DNA from 2 places in the Pseudomonas simiae genome. Region 2 is predicted to be linked to the other one. Evidence: predicted binding sites of a transcription regulator. Region 2 holds the regulator's gene; the other holds the start of a gene.
The links. Region 2 encodes FliA, which starts transcription of late flagellar genes. Its sites were predicted from a motif close to CTAAAGTTTNNNNNNNNNNNGCCGNTAA; they were not measured.
Positions count from the first base shown of each region.

Region 1 (7,859 bases), 2.3 Mb from region 2:
TGCTCGATCGGCCCCAACTGGCTGACCGCGCCATCGGCTGGGCTCAGCACCGCACCTGGGGTTTGGTCCAGTGGGCGCGCGCCGTCTTTCAGGGCGCGGGTGAAGAAGGCGTTGAAGTGCTCGTAGGCGGTCAGGTCTTCAACCAAGGCCTGGGACATGTCCACTTGATAGCGCTTGGCGAACCAGGCAGTGAAGGCATTCTTGAACCAACGCACGCGGCATTCGGCAATGCAACCGGCCAGGCGCGACAGCAAGTGGTGCGGCAGCAAGTACTGGCTGAGGATAAACAACTGCTTTTTCATAACTGTCCTTAAACCTTAAATCTCGACGGGGGTGTCGGGGTGGTTGCCCCATTCGCCCCAGGAACCGGCATAACCTTTGACTCGCGGATAACCGAGCGCCTTGGCCACCAGGTAGGTGAAGCCAGAGCGGTGGTGAGTCTGGCAGTGGGTGATGATTTCTTTGTCTTTGGTCAGCCCGAGGTCTTCGAGGATCTGCGGCATGTCGCGGCGGATACGCAGGTTGCGCGCCTTGTCCATGCCGGACGTCCATTCGAAGTTCACTGCGCCGGGAATGTGCCCGCCTTTGGCTGCGAGCACTTTCTCGCCGGAATACTCCAGCGGGCCGCGTGCGTCCCAGATACCCAGGTCGGGCGCGCCGAGGCGGCTTTGCAGGTATTCGCGGGTGGCTGTTGGGCCATCATGCAGCGTCAGGCTGACGGGGTTGCCGACCGGGGTGGGCACGTCAGTCGAAACCGGGCGTTTTTCTTCCAGCCAGGCCAGCAGGCCACCGTCGAGGTAGTGGTACTTCTGGTGGCCGATCACGTCGAGCATCCAGATGAAGCGCCCGGCCCAGCCACCGCCTTCGTCGTCATAGACCACGTAAGTGGCGTCCGGGGTGTGGCCCAGTTCGCCGAACAGTTTCTCGAGGTCGGCCTTGTTGGGCAGCAGGCCAGGCGCCGGCGGCTGGCCCAGTTGGGTGCGCTTGGGGTCAACGAAATGTGCGCCGGGGATGTGCCCTTCGGCGTAGCGGGCGGCACTGGTGAGGTCCACCAGTATCAAGTGTTCGGCATCGAGGCGACCAAGCAGGTCGCTGGGTTCGATCACCAGCGGCAAGCCAGAGAAGTCAGGCATGTGAGGTCTCCTGTGCACAAATGTTGGCGATAAAAGAGGGCGATTGTAGCGCAAGCATCAGGCGCTGCGGTTGGTAAAGCAGTGCAGGGCTTTCTCGATGCATTGGGCGGTTTTACCGAAGGCCTGCACGGTGGTTTCCGAGAACGGCCCGCCGCCCTGGTCGGCCACCATCAGCATCACCACCTTGCCATTGCAACTCAGGGACCGCAGCAACAGGTGTTCGCCGGTGAACAGGCGGCGCAGGACCGGCGGCAGCAAGGCCGAGAACTGGGCGTGGTTTTCAGGGTTGAGGCGCACTTGGGCGGACTTTTCCAGCAAGCGCTGCAGCAACGTACTATTGACCACATCCAGGCTCAAATTGGCTGCATCCTTCGGCAGGCCATCGGCCTGGTGCACACGCAACGTGCTCAAGGCGCGGTCAGCCATCAGCAGCATGACCCGCTGCATACCACTGGCGACCAGGGCCTCCTTGGCGCACGTGGTCAAGTGCATGGCGTTGGCAAAGCGGCTCGGCTCCACCAGCAGTTCAGTACAGCGTTTGCGCCACACGGCCAGGGCCTCGGCGGTGGGCGGCGGCGCGGGGAGCAGGCCGCGATGAATCTTCTGTACATGCCACGGCCAGATCAGCGACAGCGCCGGGTGCCAGAGGTCAGGCATCAAGGTGGTGCGGGCGCTGGTGACAGCCTGTTGGTGGACCAGTTGCTGCACCTCGCCCAAGGGCTGTTGCAGGTACAGCGCAGTGAGCAACTGCCAGCGTTCGGTGTGCGGGCAGGTCCAGGACTCCTGGGCCGACATTGCCAGGCCGTTGGCCAGCAGCACGGTGTTGGCCGGCTGGTTCAGCCAGCGGCGCAGGTTGGGTTCGGCATCGAGCAATTGCTGGTGGCGCAGCGGGTCGTCTTCACGGGCGATGTGCAGGGCCTTGACCAGCAGGCGCTGCTCGCTCATCAGCAACGTGTAACCCTGGCATACCCAGATCGGCAGGTGCCAGGCTTCGGTCAGGCCGACGCACAGGTCCAGCAGGCGCACGCCGAACAGTTCTCGCTCGACCTCGCGGGCTGACTGGCCTTTGTGGATCACCCGCAGTTCCCATTCTTCCAGGAGTTTGGGATAGGCGACCGCCATTGGCCACAGCGGCGACAGAAACAACAGGCTGCCCCAGTGAATGTCCTGCCACAGCCGCGCCAGGCGACTGCCGAACAAGCCGTTGGCTTGCTGCGACGCGTGCTGGCTGATCAGCAGAAGTTGGCGCAATGCCACGGGGATCTCATTGGCCGGCACCGAAGGCAGACGTGCCAGCAGTTCTTCGGCGCGCTTGAGGCCCAGGCGGTTGAGCGCCACTTCAAGGTTTTCCGCCGGTTCCGCCAGGCTGCCATGGGTGTGGCTGTTGGCCTCGCGCATCACGCTGAGGACGAGCGCCGGGCTGCTTTGCATCAGCTCGGCAATATCTCGCAATGAACTGCGGCTGTCGCGGATGCCTTTGCACACGCGGTCGTGACTGGCCTGGGGGACAGGCAGCCGTACATCGTCCAGGCACTTGATCCAAGCGGCGAGAGAGTTGGGTTTTGCAGTTGGGACTGTCGTTTCATTAGCCATGATAGGGGCGCGATCATCACTTGCGGTCTACACGCCCGGAGCGGGCCGAACTGGCTTTTCGCCTTAACGGGCTATAGTCTGGCGCAGTTTTGCCGATAAGTAGAACAAGAGTTTTCTGCTACACCCAATATGTCCATGAACCCGACGGCGCAAGTACTCATCTCCTATGGCTAAAATTATCGGCATCATCGTCGTCTTCGCGAGCGTGCTCGGCGGGTACGTCCTGTCCCACGGTAAAATTGCGGCACTGATCCAGCCTTTCGAGGTGATGATTATTGGCGGTGCCGCACTGGGTGCCTTCCTGCAGGCGAACCCCGGCTACATGACCATGCACGTGATCAAGAAGTCGCTGGGCATGTTCGGTTCGCGCTTCACCCATACCTTCTACCTGGAGGTGTTGGGCCTGGTCTACGAGATCCTCAACAAGAGCCGCCGCGAAGGCATGATGGCCATCGAGGCCGACATCGAAGACGCCGCGGCCAGCCCGATTTTCGCCAAGTACCCGGCCGTGCTCAAAGATGAGCGCATGACCGCCTACATCTGTGACTACCTGCGCATCATGTCCTCCGGCAACATGGCCCCCCATGAGCTGGAAGGCCTGTTCGACATGGAATTGTTCAGCCTTAAAGAAGAGCTTGAGCACCCCTCCCACGCCGTGACCGGCATCGCTGACGGTATGCCGGGTTTCGGTATCGTCGCGGCGGTACTCGGCATCGTGGTGACCATGGCGTCCCTGGGTGAGGGCGACCAGGCTGCCATCGGTATGCACGTGGGTGCGGCATTGGTCGGTACCTTCTTCGGTATTCTCGCGGCCTACGGCTTCTTCGGTCCGCTCGCCACCTCCCTGGCCCATGACGCCAAGGAAGAAATCAACCTGTACGAATCGATCAAGGCCAGCCTGGTCGCCTCCGCTTCCGGGATGCCGCCATCGCTGGCGGTGGAGTTCGGTCGCAAGGTGCTGTACCCCAAGCATCGCCCAAGCTTCGCCGAGCTGGAACAAGCGGTTCGCGGTCGCTAAGCCATGGAAAACAACCAGCCGATAATCATCAAGCGCGTCAAGCGCTTCGCTGCGGGGCACCATGGCGGCGCTTGGAAGATCGCCTTCGCCGACTTTGCGACGGCGATGATGGCGTTCTTCCTGGTGCTGTGGCTGATGTCCACTGCCACGCCGGAACAGAAGATCGCCATTGCCGGCTACTTCAAAGACCCGATTGGTTTCTCGGAAAGCGGCACGCCCTTCGTGATCGACCTGGGCGGCTCACCGCAGTTGGCGCCTGAGCGCACCATCAACCCGGAAATCAAGACCGAATCGCCTCAGGAGAAAATCCCGATCGAGCGCGATACCGTCGAGGCCATGGCTGAACAGGTCGAGCAGGAGCGTCTTGAGCTGTTGCTGCAAGAGCTGCAGAACAAGGTCGAGGAAAACCCGCAGTTGCTGAAGTTCAAGGATCAGATTTCGTTCGAGATCACCCCGGACGGTTTGCGCATCCAGATCACCGATGCGGCCAACCGACCGATGTTCGACTCGGGCAGTGCGCGCTTGAAGCCGTACTTCGAAGACATCCTGCTGGCCATGGCCGACACCATCAAGGCGGTGCCGAACAAGATCAGCATCAGTGGCCACACCGACGCCAAACCCTATGCGGGGCAGGGCGACTTCGGCAACTGGGAGCTCTCGGCCAACCGTGCCAACGCAGCTCGTCGTGCGTTGGTGGCCGGTAGCTACCCGGACCCGCAAGTCGCGCGCGTGGTGGGGTTTGCGTCTTCGCAGTTGTTTGATGCGAAAGACCCGTTCAACCCGATCAACCGCCGTATCGATATCGTGGTGCTGACCAAAAAGGCCCAGCGTGCGATTGAGGGTGACCCGCCGCCGGCACCGCAACCCACCCAAGGTGCGGGCGCGCCGGGTGAAGTGCCGGCCGATCCGAACGCTATTCCGCCAGGGCAGGAGCCGTTGCCGGCGCATGAACTGCGCCAGAAGCTGAATTTGTTTGATGAGGGTGGGGTGAAGGATCCTACGGTGCCAGGTACGGGTTCGTAGACTTCACATACAACAAGGCCGCGATGATCGCGGCCTTGTTGTTTCAGCAGTTTAATAACTGCTTTCGGGCAGACTCGCAATAATCGACCGATAGCTGTTCATCCGCTGCTGCTGCACACGCCCATCCTCCAGCGCCTTGAGCAACGCACAGCCCGGCTCGCGGTCGTGTTTGCAGTCGCGGAAGCGGCAGGTGCCGATCAGGTCGTTGAATTCGATGAAGCCCGCTTCCACATCGCTGCGGCTGACGTGGCCGAGGCCGAATTCACGGATGCCTGGGGAGTCGATCAACTCACCGCCGCCGGGGAAGTGGAACAGCCGCGCGGTGGTGGTGGTGTGGGTGCCCTGTCCGGACAGTTCCGACAGCGGGCCCACGCGGGTGTCGACTTCCGGCAGCAGGCTGTTGACCAGCGAGGATTTACCCACGCCTGACTGGCCGACAAACACGCTGATGCGCCCGTCCAACTGCTGTTGCAGCTGTTCCATACCATTACCGTGATGCGCCGAAACCTCCAGCACCGGGTAACCGAGGGTGCGGTACACCGCCAGCAAGGCGTTGAGCGCCGGGGCGTTCTGTTCGTCGATCAGGTCGAATTTGTTCAACAGCAACAGCGGGCGGATGCCGGCGTGCTCGGCTGCGACCAGGTAGCGGTCGATCAGGTTGGCATGCGGCTCAGGCAGTGGCGCGAACACGATGACAATCATGTCGACGTTGGCCGCCACTGGCTTGAGCTGGCCGCGGCTGTCCGGGCGGCGCAGTTCGGTGGTGCGAGGCAGTTGGGCGACGATCACGCCGATGCCCTGGTTGCCGGCTCGCCAGACCACTTTGTCGCCGGTGACCAGCGCAGGCAGGTTGGCGCGCAGGTGGCAACGGGATACCGAGCCTGCGAGTTCGCCTTCCAGCGCCTCGACTTCGACCTGTACACCAAAGTGCGCGATCACCAGGCCCGTTTGCTCGGGGCCCAGGTCGCCGCCTTCAAGCGCTTCCACGGCGGAGGATTCACGTTTGGCGGCGCGAGCGGCGCGTTCACCTTGAATCTTTTCGATGCGCCAGTTTTGGCGACGGTTGAGCTGGCGTTTGGCCATTGGTGTTCCGTGTCGATAATACAAAGGTTAGGTAAAACGGTCGCGAGTCTAGCATGCCCCTGCCTGCTAAACTGCGCAGCTAAGCCAAGGTGCCAAGAGAATCAAGCCATGCAAAACCCACAGAACCTGATTTGGATCGATCTGGAAATGACCGGTCTGAACCCTGACACCGACGTCATCATCGAAATGGCGACGATTGTCACCGACAGCAACCTCAACACCTTGGCCGAAGGGCCGGTGATTGCCATCCACCACAGCGACGCCGTCCTCGCCACCATGGACGAGTGGAATACCCGCACTCATGGCAACTCCGGCCTGACCCAGCGCGTGCGCGACAGCCGTATCAGCATGGCCGAAGCAGAAGCCGAGACCATCGCCTTCCTGGAAAAGTGGGTGCCCAAGGGCAAGTCGCCGATCTGCGGCAACAGCATCTGCCAGGATCGTCGCTTCCTTTATACGCATATGAAAGCGCTGGAAAGCTACTTCCACTACCGCAACCTGGATGTGTCCACGCTTAAAGAGCTGGCTGCGCGTTGGGCGCCGGAAGTCAAAGACAGCTTCCATAAAGGCAGCACGCACTTGGCGCTGGATGATATTCGCGAGTCGATTGCCGAGCTGCAGCATTACCGCAAGCATTTCATCAAGGCCTGAAGATGTGGCGCCTGGCCCGGCGCCATCGAAGGCAAGCCAGCTCCCACGCTTGACCGTTTTGTCACGACGCGCGCGGAACAAATGGGGGAGCTGGCTCGCCTGCGGTAGGGTCGACGCGGTCTTTCGCCAAGCGCCCTCTTTTGGTGCCATCAGCAAATGATTAGACTGCCGGCCTCAATGCAAGGATCGCCATCATGCTGCTGATGCTCTACCTCATCGCCATCACCGCCGAAGCCATGACCGGCGCGCTGTCGGCCGGACGGCGTGGCATGGACTGGTTCGGCGTGGTGCTGATCGCGTGTGTGACGGCGTTGGGTGGCGGTTCGGTGCGTGATGTGCTGCTTGGGCACTACCCGCTGACCTGGGTCAAGCACCCGGAATACCTGGTGCTGACCTCCATTGCCGCACTGGTGACGATCTTTATCGCACCGCTGATGCGCCGCCTGCGCTCGCTGTTCCTGGCGCTGGACGCCGTGGGCCTGGTGGCCTTCACCCTGATCGGTTGCATGACTGCGCTGGAAATGGGCCACGGCATGCTGGTGGCATCGGTCAGCGGGGTGATCACCGGGGTCTTCGGCGGCATCCTGCGCGACATCTTCTGCAACGACATCCCGCTGATCTTTCGCCGCGAGTTGTACGCCAGTGTGTCGTTCCTCGCCGCCTGGTTTTATATGCTGTGCCTTTATCTGGAGCTGCCCAGCGAGCAAGCGATCCTGCTGACCCTGTTCAGCGGCTTTCTACTGCGCCTGCTGGCGATCCGTTTTCACTGGGAAATGCCCAAGTTCGTCTACAACGACGATGTGCACTAGCGGCTGGCGTGCTGGTTCAGTGCCCATTCCACGTGTTCGCGCACCAGTTCCGACGGGTAATCCCGGCGTGCCTTCAAAGCCTCCAGCACTGGAATGCTCGACGGCGCATTGCCCAGGCCCACCGCGAGATTGCGCAGCCAGCGCTCGTAGCCGGCACGACGCAGCGGTGAGCCTTCGGTGCTGCTGAGGAATTTATCCTCGTCCCACATAAACAACTCGGCCAGTTCTGCGTTATCCAGATTGTGGCGTGGCTTGAAATCGCTTTCGCCGGTAGCGCGGGCGAAACGATTCCACGGGCACACGATCTGACAGTCATCGCAGCCGAACACGCGGTTGCCGATCAGTGGGCGCAGGTCCTCGGGAATCGCGTGTTTGAGCTCGATGGTCAGGTAGGAAATGCAGCGTCGCGCGTCCAACACATAGGGACCGACGAAGGCATTGGTGGGGCAGATGTCCAGGCAAGCAGTGCAGCGGCCGCAGTGTTCAGTGCTGTGAGGCGCGTCGATCGGCAGCGGCAAGTCGACAAACAGCTCGCTGAGGAAGAAGTAA
Region 1 covers NZ_CP010896.1:556,331-564,189, forward strand. The annotation lists gene asd (archaetidylserine decarboxylase) at 1-302, opposite strand, end outside; gene PF1751_RS02415 (rhodanese-like domain-containing protein) at 318-1,133, opposite strand; gene PF1751_RS02420 (HDOD domain-containing protein) at 1,191-2,726, opposite strand; gene motA (flagellar motor stator protein MotA) at 2,893-3,744, shown strand; gene motB (flagellar motor protein MotB) at 3,748-4,767, shown strand; gene rsgA (small ribosomal subunit biogenesis GTPase RsgA) at 4,819-5,850, opposite strand; gene orn (oligoribonuclease) at 5,959-6,501, shown strand; gene PF1751_RS02445 (trimeric intracellular cation channel family protein) at 6,693-7,310, shown strand; gene queG (tRNA epoxyqueuosine(34) reductase QueG) at 7,307-7,859, opposite strand, start outside.
Region 1: motA (flagellar motor stator protein MotA) is a predicted target of FliA. The motif match lies at 2,798-2,825, and genes of this name have one in related genera.

Region 2 (7,859 bases):
AGTTCGAAGTTACCCAAGGCGCCAAAGGTGCTCAGGCTGAAAACGTCCGCGTCCTATGAACTTCATGATTGTTTCAGTAGGCGCTAAAAAAGCGTCGACTGGGTGTACGGAGACTAGTTAGCGGCTTTCCCAGGGGCCGCCTCAACACCTTGTCGGACATTTCCGCTGTAGCAGCAGGCGGACACAAATCCAAAATGTGGGAGCGGGCTTGCTCGCGAATGCTGACGATCAGTCGCCAGATGTGCTGGCTGACCCTCCGCCTTCGCGAGCAAGCCCGCTCCCACATTTGAATCGATTTACACTTTTTTTTGGGGGGGGGGGGCGGTTGCTTGTGAGCTCGTCAACGCTCAAGCCGAAAGCGATGTAACCGGGAAAACAAAAGTTGGAAGGCTTCTTGCAATACCACCTGCAAGACGTCTGACCGCGTCAAAACTTTGCTTCAAGGAAACGAGGAATACCGGTGGTGGATCGCTCTCAAATGCTCGGCACGGCCCGGACGACCCTGACTGACCTCTCGCGAGGCAATCTGGGTGTGCCGTTGTTGTTGCTGGTGATGCTGGCAATGATGATGTTGCCGATGCCGCCGTTCCTGCTGGACGTGTTCTTCACCTTCAACATTGCCCTTTCCGTCGTGGTACTGCTGGTCTGCGTGTACGCCCTGCGGCCCTTGGATTTCGCCGTATTTCCGACCATTCTGCTGGTGGCGACCCTGCTGCGACTGGCGCTCAACGTCGCGTCCACCCGTGTGGTCATGCTCCACGGTCAGGACGGTCACGCTGCCGCCGGTAAGGTGATCCAGGCCTTCGGTGAGGTGGTGATCGGCGGTAACTACGTGGTCGGTATCGTGGTGTTCGCGATCCTGATGATCATCAACTTCGTGGTAGTAACCAAGGGCGCCGGGCGGATTTCCGAGGTGAGCGCGCGGTTTACCCTCGATGCGATGCCCGGCAAGCAGATGGCGATCGACGCTGACCTCAACGCCGGCCTGATCGACCAGAACCAAGCCAAGTCGCGCCGCCTGGAAGTGGCCCAGGAAGCCGAGTTCTACGGTTCCATGGACGGTGCCAGCAAGTTCGTGCGCGGTGATGCCATCGCCGGCCTGCTGATTCTGTTCATCAACCTCATCGGCGGTATGGCCGTGGGTATCTTCCAGCACGGCATGACCTTCGGCGATGCGGGCAAGGTGTACGCCCTGCTGACCATCGGTGACGGTTTAGTGGCGCAATTGCCATCACTGTTGTTATCTACAGCTGCGGCGATCATGGTGACTCGTGCTTCGGGCTCCGAAGACATGGGCAAGCAGATCAGCCGGCAGATGTTTGCCTCGCCCAAGGCCTTGGCCGTGGCGGCGGGCATCATGGCGATCATGGGTATTGTACCGGGCATGCCCCACGTGTCGTTCCTGAGCATGGCAGCCATGGCGGCTGGCGGTGCTTACCTGTTCTGGAAAAAGCAGAATGCGGTCAAGGTCCAGGCCCAGCAAGAGATCGCGCGCCAGCAGGAACTGCTGCCATCCCCGGCCCGCGCTCAGGAAACCAAGGAGCTGGGCTGGGATGACGTGACCCCGATCGACATGATCGGCCTGGAAGTCGGCTACCGCCTGATCCCGCTGGTGGACCGCAACCAGGGCGGCCAATTGCTCGCGCGGATCAAGGGCGTGCGCAAGAAGCTGTCCCAGGACCTGGGCTTTTTGATGCCCACCGTGCACATTCGCGACAACCTCGACCTGGCTCCAAGTGCCTATCGCCTGACCCTCATGGGCGTGATCCTGGCCGAAGCCGAGATCTACCCAGACCGCGAACTGGCGATCAACCCAGGGCAGGTGTTCGGCAGCCTCAACGGTATTACCGCCAAAGATCCGGCTTTTGGCCTGGACGCGGTGTGGATCGAAATCAGCCAGCGCAGCCAGGCACAATCCCTCGGCTACACCGTGGTGGACGCCAGCACCGTGGTCGCCACCCACCTCAACCAGATCCTGTACAAGCACTCCCATGAGCTGATTGGCCATGAGGAAGTCCAGCAATTGATGGGTTTGCTGGCCAAAGCGTCGCCGAAACTGGCCGAAGAGCTGGTGCCGGGTGTGCTGTCGCTGTCGCAGTTGCTCAAGGTGTTGCAGGCGTTGCTGGCCGAACAGGTGCCGGTACGGGACATCCGCAGCATTGCCGAGGCCATCGCCAACAATGCCGCCAAGAGTCAAGATACTGCCGCCCTGGTGGCCGCGGTGCGCGTCGGATTGTCGCGTGCAATCGTCCAAAGCATTGTAGGGCTTGACTCCGAGCTGCCTGTGATCACCTTGGAACCAAGGTTGGAACAAATATTGCTCAATAGTATTCAGAAGGCAGGACAAGGCCAGGAAGAGGGCGTTCTGCTGGAGCCAAGCATGGCTGAGAAGCTGCAGCGTTCGTTGATCGACGCCGCACAGCGCCAGGAAATGCAGGGCCAACCGGTGATTCTGCTGGTGGCAGGCCCCGTCCGGGCGATGTTGTCGCGGTTTGGACGCCTGGCAGTACCGAATTTGCACGTTTTGGCTTATCAGGAAATTCCTGACAACAAGCAAGTGACTATCGTCGCGACAGTAGGCCCCAATGGCTGAGGGTAGTGGGTTATGCAAGTGAAGCGTTTTTTCGCCGCCGATATGCGTCAGGCCATGAAACTGGTTCGTGATGAGCTGGGCGCTGACGCCGCGATTATCGGAAACCGTCGTATTGCCGGCGGTGTCGAGCTGACGGCTGCCCTGGATTACACCCCCCAGGCCCTGGCGCCGCGTGTGCCGAACATGGAGCTCGAAGACGAGCTGCGCAAGACTGCTTCACGCATTGTCTCGGCCCAGGCGGAACTGAGCATGCGCGGCGACAGCGATGCCACCACTAATCGCCAGTTGTTCGCCGGCCTGCCGCTGACCGCTTCCGAGCCGCTGGTCGAGCCGACCTTCAAAGAACCGCCACGTCCTTCTGCGCCTGCTCCGGCGCCTGCGGTTGACCAGCGGGTGTTCGACTCGATGCGCTTTGAACTCAATGGCCTGCGTGAGCTGCTGGAAGTGCAGCTTGGCTCGTTGGCCTGGAACCAGCTGCAAGGCAGCAAGCCGCAACAGGCCAACCTGTGGCGGCGCCTGCAACGTATCGGCTTGTCCGGCCCGTTGTCCCGCGACCTGCTGGCCTTGACCACCGAAATCGAAGAGCCTCGCCAGGCTTGGCGCATGTTGCTGGCCCACCTGGCACGGATGATTGTCACCCCGGAAATCGAACCATTGGAAGAGGGCGGTGTGATCGCCATGGTCGGCCCTGCCGGCATGGGCAAGACCACCACCCTGGCCAAGCTGGCGGCCCGTTACGTACTCAAATACGGCGCACAGAATATCGCGCTGGTGAGCATGGACAGCTACCGTATTGGTGCCCAGGAGCAGCTCAAGACGCTGGGCCGTATTCTCAATGTATCGGTGACTCACGTCGACCCGGGCCAGTCCCTGGCCAACGCCCTCGACCCGCTGTTGCGCAAACGCGTGGTATTGATCGATACCGCCGGCCTGCAAGCCAGCGACCCGGCATTGCGCATGCAGCTTGAAAGCCTGGCCGGACGTGGCATCAAATCGAAAAACTACCTGGTGCTTGCAACCACCAGCCAGAAACAGGTTCTTACCGCTGCGTATCACAGCTACAAACGCTGCGGCCTGGCCGGTTGCATCCTCACCAAGCTCGACGAAACCGCGAGCCTGGGCGAGGTGCTGAGCCTGGCCATCAGTCATGAATTGCCGGTCGCTTACCTGACCGACGGGCCGCGGATCCCCGATGATCTGCATCTACCGCGCCGTCATCAGTTGGTCAGCCGTGCAGTCAGCGTGCAAATGCAAGAAGAGCCTAGCGAGGAAGCGATGGCTGATATGTTCGCCGACCTTTATCACAACCCGGCAAAACGGGTCGGTTGAGGGCAGGATGAACACCGTGAAATGTACCTACATCGATGGTCTGCAAGCGATTCACGCGGCCAAGCCATGTAGCCTGCGTCTAAGCAAGACAAGGTAAAGAAATAAAATGGGCAGCATGCATCCCGTACAGGTGATCGCGGTGACCGGCGGCAAAGGTGGCGTCGGGAAAACTAACGTGTCAGTGAATTTGTCCCTGGCCCTGGCAGAGCTTGGCCGTCGCGTCATGCTGTTGGATGCTGACCTGGGCCTGGCGAACGTCGACGTTCTGCTGGGGCTGACGCCCAAACATACCCTTGCCGATGTGATCGAGGGCCGCTGCGAGCTGCGCGATGTGCTGCTGCAGGGCCCCGGTGGCATCCGCATCGTGCCGGCTGCCTCGGGCACCCAGAGCATGGTGCACCTGAGCCCGGCGCAGCATGCCGGCCTCATCCAGGCGTTCAGTGATATCGGCGATAACCTCGACGTGCTGGTGATTGACACCGCCGCCGGGATCGGCGAGTCCGTGGTCAGCTTCGTGCGCGCCGCGCAGGAAGTGTTGCTGGTGGTCTGCGACGAACCCACCTCGATCACCGACGCCTACGCCCTGATCAAACTGCTTAACCGTGACTACGGCATGAACCGCTTCCGCGTCTTGGCCAACATGGCCCAGAGCCCGCAGGAAGGGCGCAACCTGTTCGCCAAGTTGACCAAGGTCACGGATCGTTTCCTCGATGTCGCCTTACAATACGTCGGCGCAGTGCCCTACGACGAGTGTGTGCGCAAGGCTGTGCAAAAGCAGCGTGCAGTCTACGAAGCGTTCCCTCGTTCCAAGTGCGCATTGGCGTTCAAGGCTATTGCCCAGAAGGTCGATACCTGGCCGTTGCCCGCCAACCCACGGGGGCATCTGGAGTTTTTCGTCGAGCGATTGGTGCATCAGACGAGCGCAGGACCCGTGCTATGACAGCGACTGGCTACAACGCTTACAAGAGGTCTGCCCGTGACAGTCAGGGCGAGTTGATCGAGCGCTACGCGCCCTTGGTCAAGCGCATTGCCTACCACCTGCTGGCACGCCTGCCGGCCAGCGTCCAGGTCGAAGACCTGATCCAGGCGGGCATGATCGGCCTGCTCGAAGTGTCGACCAAATATGACGCGAGCAAGGGCGCGAGTTTCGAGACGTATGCGGGGATCCGTATCCGTGGCGCGATGCTTGATGAGGTGCGTAAAGGTGACTGGGCGCCGCGTTCGGTGCATCGCAATACGCGCATGGTCAGTGACGCAATTCGCGCAATTGAAGCAAAAACCGGTCGCGACGCTAAAGATCACGAAGTTGCGGCCGAACTCCAATTGAGTCTCGACGATTACTACGGGATTTTGAACGATACCTTGGGCAGCCGCCTGTTCAGTTTCGACGACCTGTTGCAGGACGGCGAACACGAAGGGCTGCACGAGGACGGCGCGAGCGCTCATATGGAGCCATCGCGTGACCTGGAAGATGAGCGTTTCCAGGGGGCGTTGGCGGACGCGATTGCCAATTTGCCGGAGCGTGAGCGACTGGTGTTGGCGTTGTACTACGACGAAGAGCTGAACCTCAAGGAAATCGGTGAGGTCCTGGGGGTCAGCGAGTCGCGGGTCAGCCAGTTGCACAGCCAGTGCGCAGCCCGCTTGCGGGGGCGTTTGGGAGAGTGGCGAGCGCGCTGACAGGCAGTGTGGGGACACTGCAGACGAGACCGTGAGGGCGACCAGCCTTCGCGGGTTCGACCCGTGGTGCCCTCGGCAGTCCTTTTTGTGTAATGCCTGTTGATTGAAATGGCGCGTCCAGGTGCTGGGCGCGTTTAAGACTGCTTGGAGGTCGAATTGGACAAGAACATGAAAATCCTCATCGTTGATGACTTCTCAACGATGCGGCGGATCATAAAAAACCTGTTGCGTGACCTTGGGTTCACTAACACGGTCGAGGCGGATGACGGCATTACGGCCATTCCGATCCTCAACAGCGGGAGCATCGACTTTCTGGTAACGGACTGGAACATGCCGGGCATGACCGGTATCGACTTGCTGCGCCACGTACGTGCTGACGAAAAGCTGCGCGGCCTGCCTGTGCTGATGGTGACCGCCGAAGCCAAGCGTGAGCAGATCATCGAAGCCGCCCAAGCTGGGGTAAACGGTTACGTGGTCAAGCCATTCACTGCATTGGCCTTGAAAGAGAAGATTGAAAAAATCTTCGACCGCATCGGTCATTGATGCTGCCACGGGGGAGCTATGGAGCATAAAGAATCATCGCAGGCCGACTTCGAGTCGACCCTGAAAAAGCATGCTCACCAGTTGGTCGAAAGCCTTGAAAAAGGTCAGTTCGGCGACGCGGTGCAGTTGATCCATGAGCTCAACCAGACCCGTGATCGCGGCCTGTACCAGGAAGTGGGCAAGCTCACACGCGAGCTGCACAGTGCGATCGTCAATTTCCAGATTGACCCACACATGCCCCAGGCTGAGGAAATCTCGCAGATCACTGATGCCACCGAACGCCTGTCCTATGTGGTCAGGCTGACTGAGGCAGCGGCCAACCGCACCATGGACCTGGTGGAAAACGCCACGCCTCTGGTCAACGGTATGGCCAACGAAGCCCAGGCCCTGAGCAACGACTGGGGCCGTTTCATGCGCCGCGAAGTCGGCGCTGAAGAGTTTCGTGAGTTGGCGCGTCGGGTCGAAGGGTTCTTGTCACGCAGCGAGCAGGAAAACCGCACGGTTTCCAGCAACCTCAACGACATTCTGCTCGCCCAGGATTACCAGGACCTCACCGGTCAGGTGATCAAGCGTGTGACCCAGTTGGTCACCGAAGTGGAAAGCAACTTGCTCAAATTGGTGCTTATGGCAGGCCAGGTTGACCGTTTTGCCGGCATTGAACATGACCGCGAAGCGATCCTCTCGGAAAAAGATCCAAAAAAACATCTCGCCAAGGGTGAAGGTCCGCAGATTCATGCCGATAAACGTGAAGACGTTGTATCGGGTCAAGATGATGTTGATGACCTGTTATCCAGTTTAGGCTTCTAAGGAGCACCCACATGAGCTTCGGCGCCGATGAAGAAATCCTTCAGGATTTCCTTGTAGAGGCCGGCGAAATTTTAGAGCAGTTGTCCGAGCAACTGGTCGAGCTGGAAAGCCGACCGGATGATGCGAACCTGCTCAATGCAATTTTTCGCGGTTTTCACACTGTAAAAGGGGGCGCCGGCTTCCTCCAGCTCCATGAGCTGGTGGAATGCTGCCACATTGCCGAGAACGTGTTCGACATCCTGCGCAAGGGTGAGCGTCACGTTGATTCGGAATTGATGGACGTGATTCTCGAAGCACTGGATGCGGTCAACGGCATGTTCAGCGAAGTCCGCGAACGTGCCCCGATCACCGCGGCCACTCCGGAACTGTTGGCTGCGCTGGCACGTTATGCGGAGCCCGCCGACCTGTCGGCTGCGCCGGTAGCAGAAGCAGCACCCGAGCCAGTGGCTGAGGCCGAGCCGGATGTGACCGACAGCGAATTCGAGCAGTTGCTTAACTCCCTCAGTGCCGTGAAGGCCGAGGCAGAAGCACCGGCTGCGGCTGTTGCCGCGCCAACCAGCGAAGACATCACTGACGCTGAGTTCGAATCCCTGCTTGACCAGTTGCATGGCAAAGGCCAGTTCGCGGCCGACGCCGTGACACCTGCCGCTGTGTCGGAAGCGCCGGCAGCACCGACCGCCAATGCCAACACCGATATCACCGACGACGAATTCGAAGCGTTGCTCGACCAACTGCACGGCAAGGGCACCTTCGTGGCCGACGCCTTGCCGGAAGTCGCCGCCACGGCCGCAGCGCCTGCCGCGGCCAGTGCAGCACCGGCCGGCGACGGCCTGATCTCCGATCATGAGTTCGAATCGCTGCTGGACGAACTGCACGGCAAGGGCAAGTTCAGCGAAGTGGCCCCAGCGGC
Region 2 covers NZ_CP010896.1:4,353,775-4,361,633, reverse strand. The annotation lists gene cspE (transcription antiterminator/RNA stability regulator CspE) at 1-59, shown strand, start outside; gene flhA (flagellar biosynthesis protein FlhA) at 479-2,593, shown strand; gene flhF (flagellar biosynthesis GTPase FlhF) at 2,606-3,922, shown strand; gene fleN (flagellar synthesis regulator FleN) at 4,029-4,862, shown strand; gene fliA (RNA polymerase sigma factor FliA) at 4,859-5,599, shown strand; gene PF1751_RS19695 (chemotaxis response regulator CheY) at 5,768-6,142, shown strand; gene PF1751_RS19690 (protein phosphatase CheZ) at 6,161-6,949, shown strand; gene PF1751_RS19685 (chemotaxis protein CheA) at 6,961-7,859, shown strand, end outside.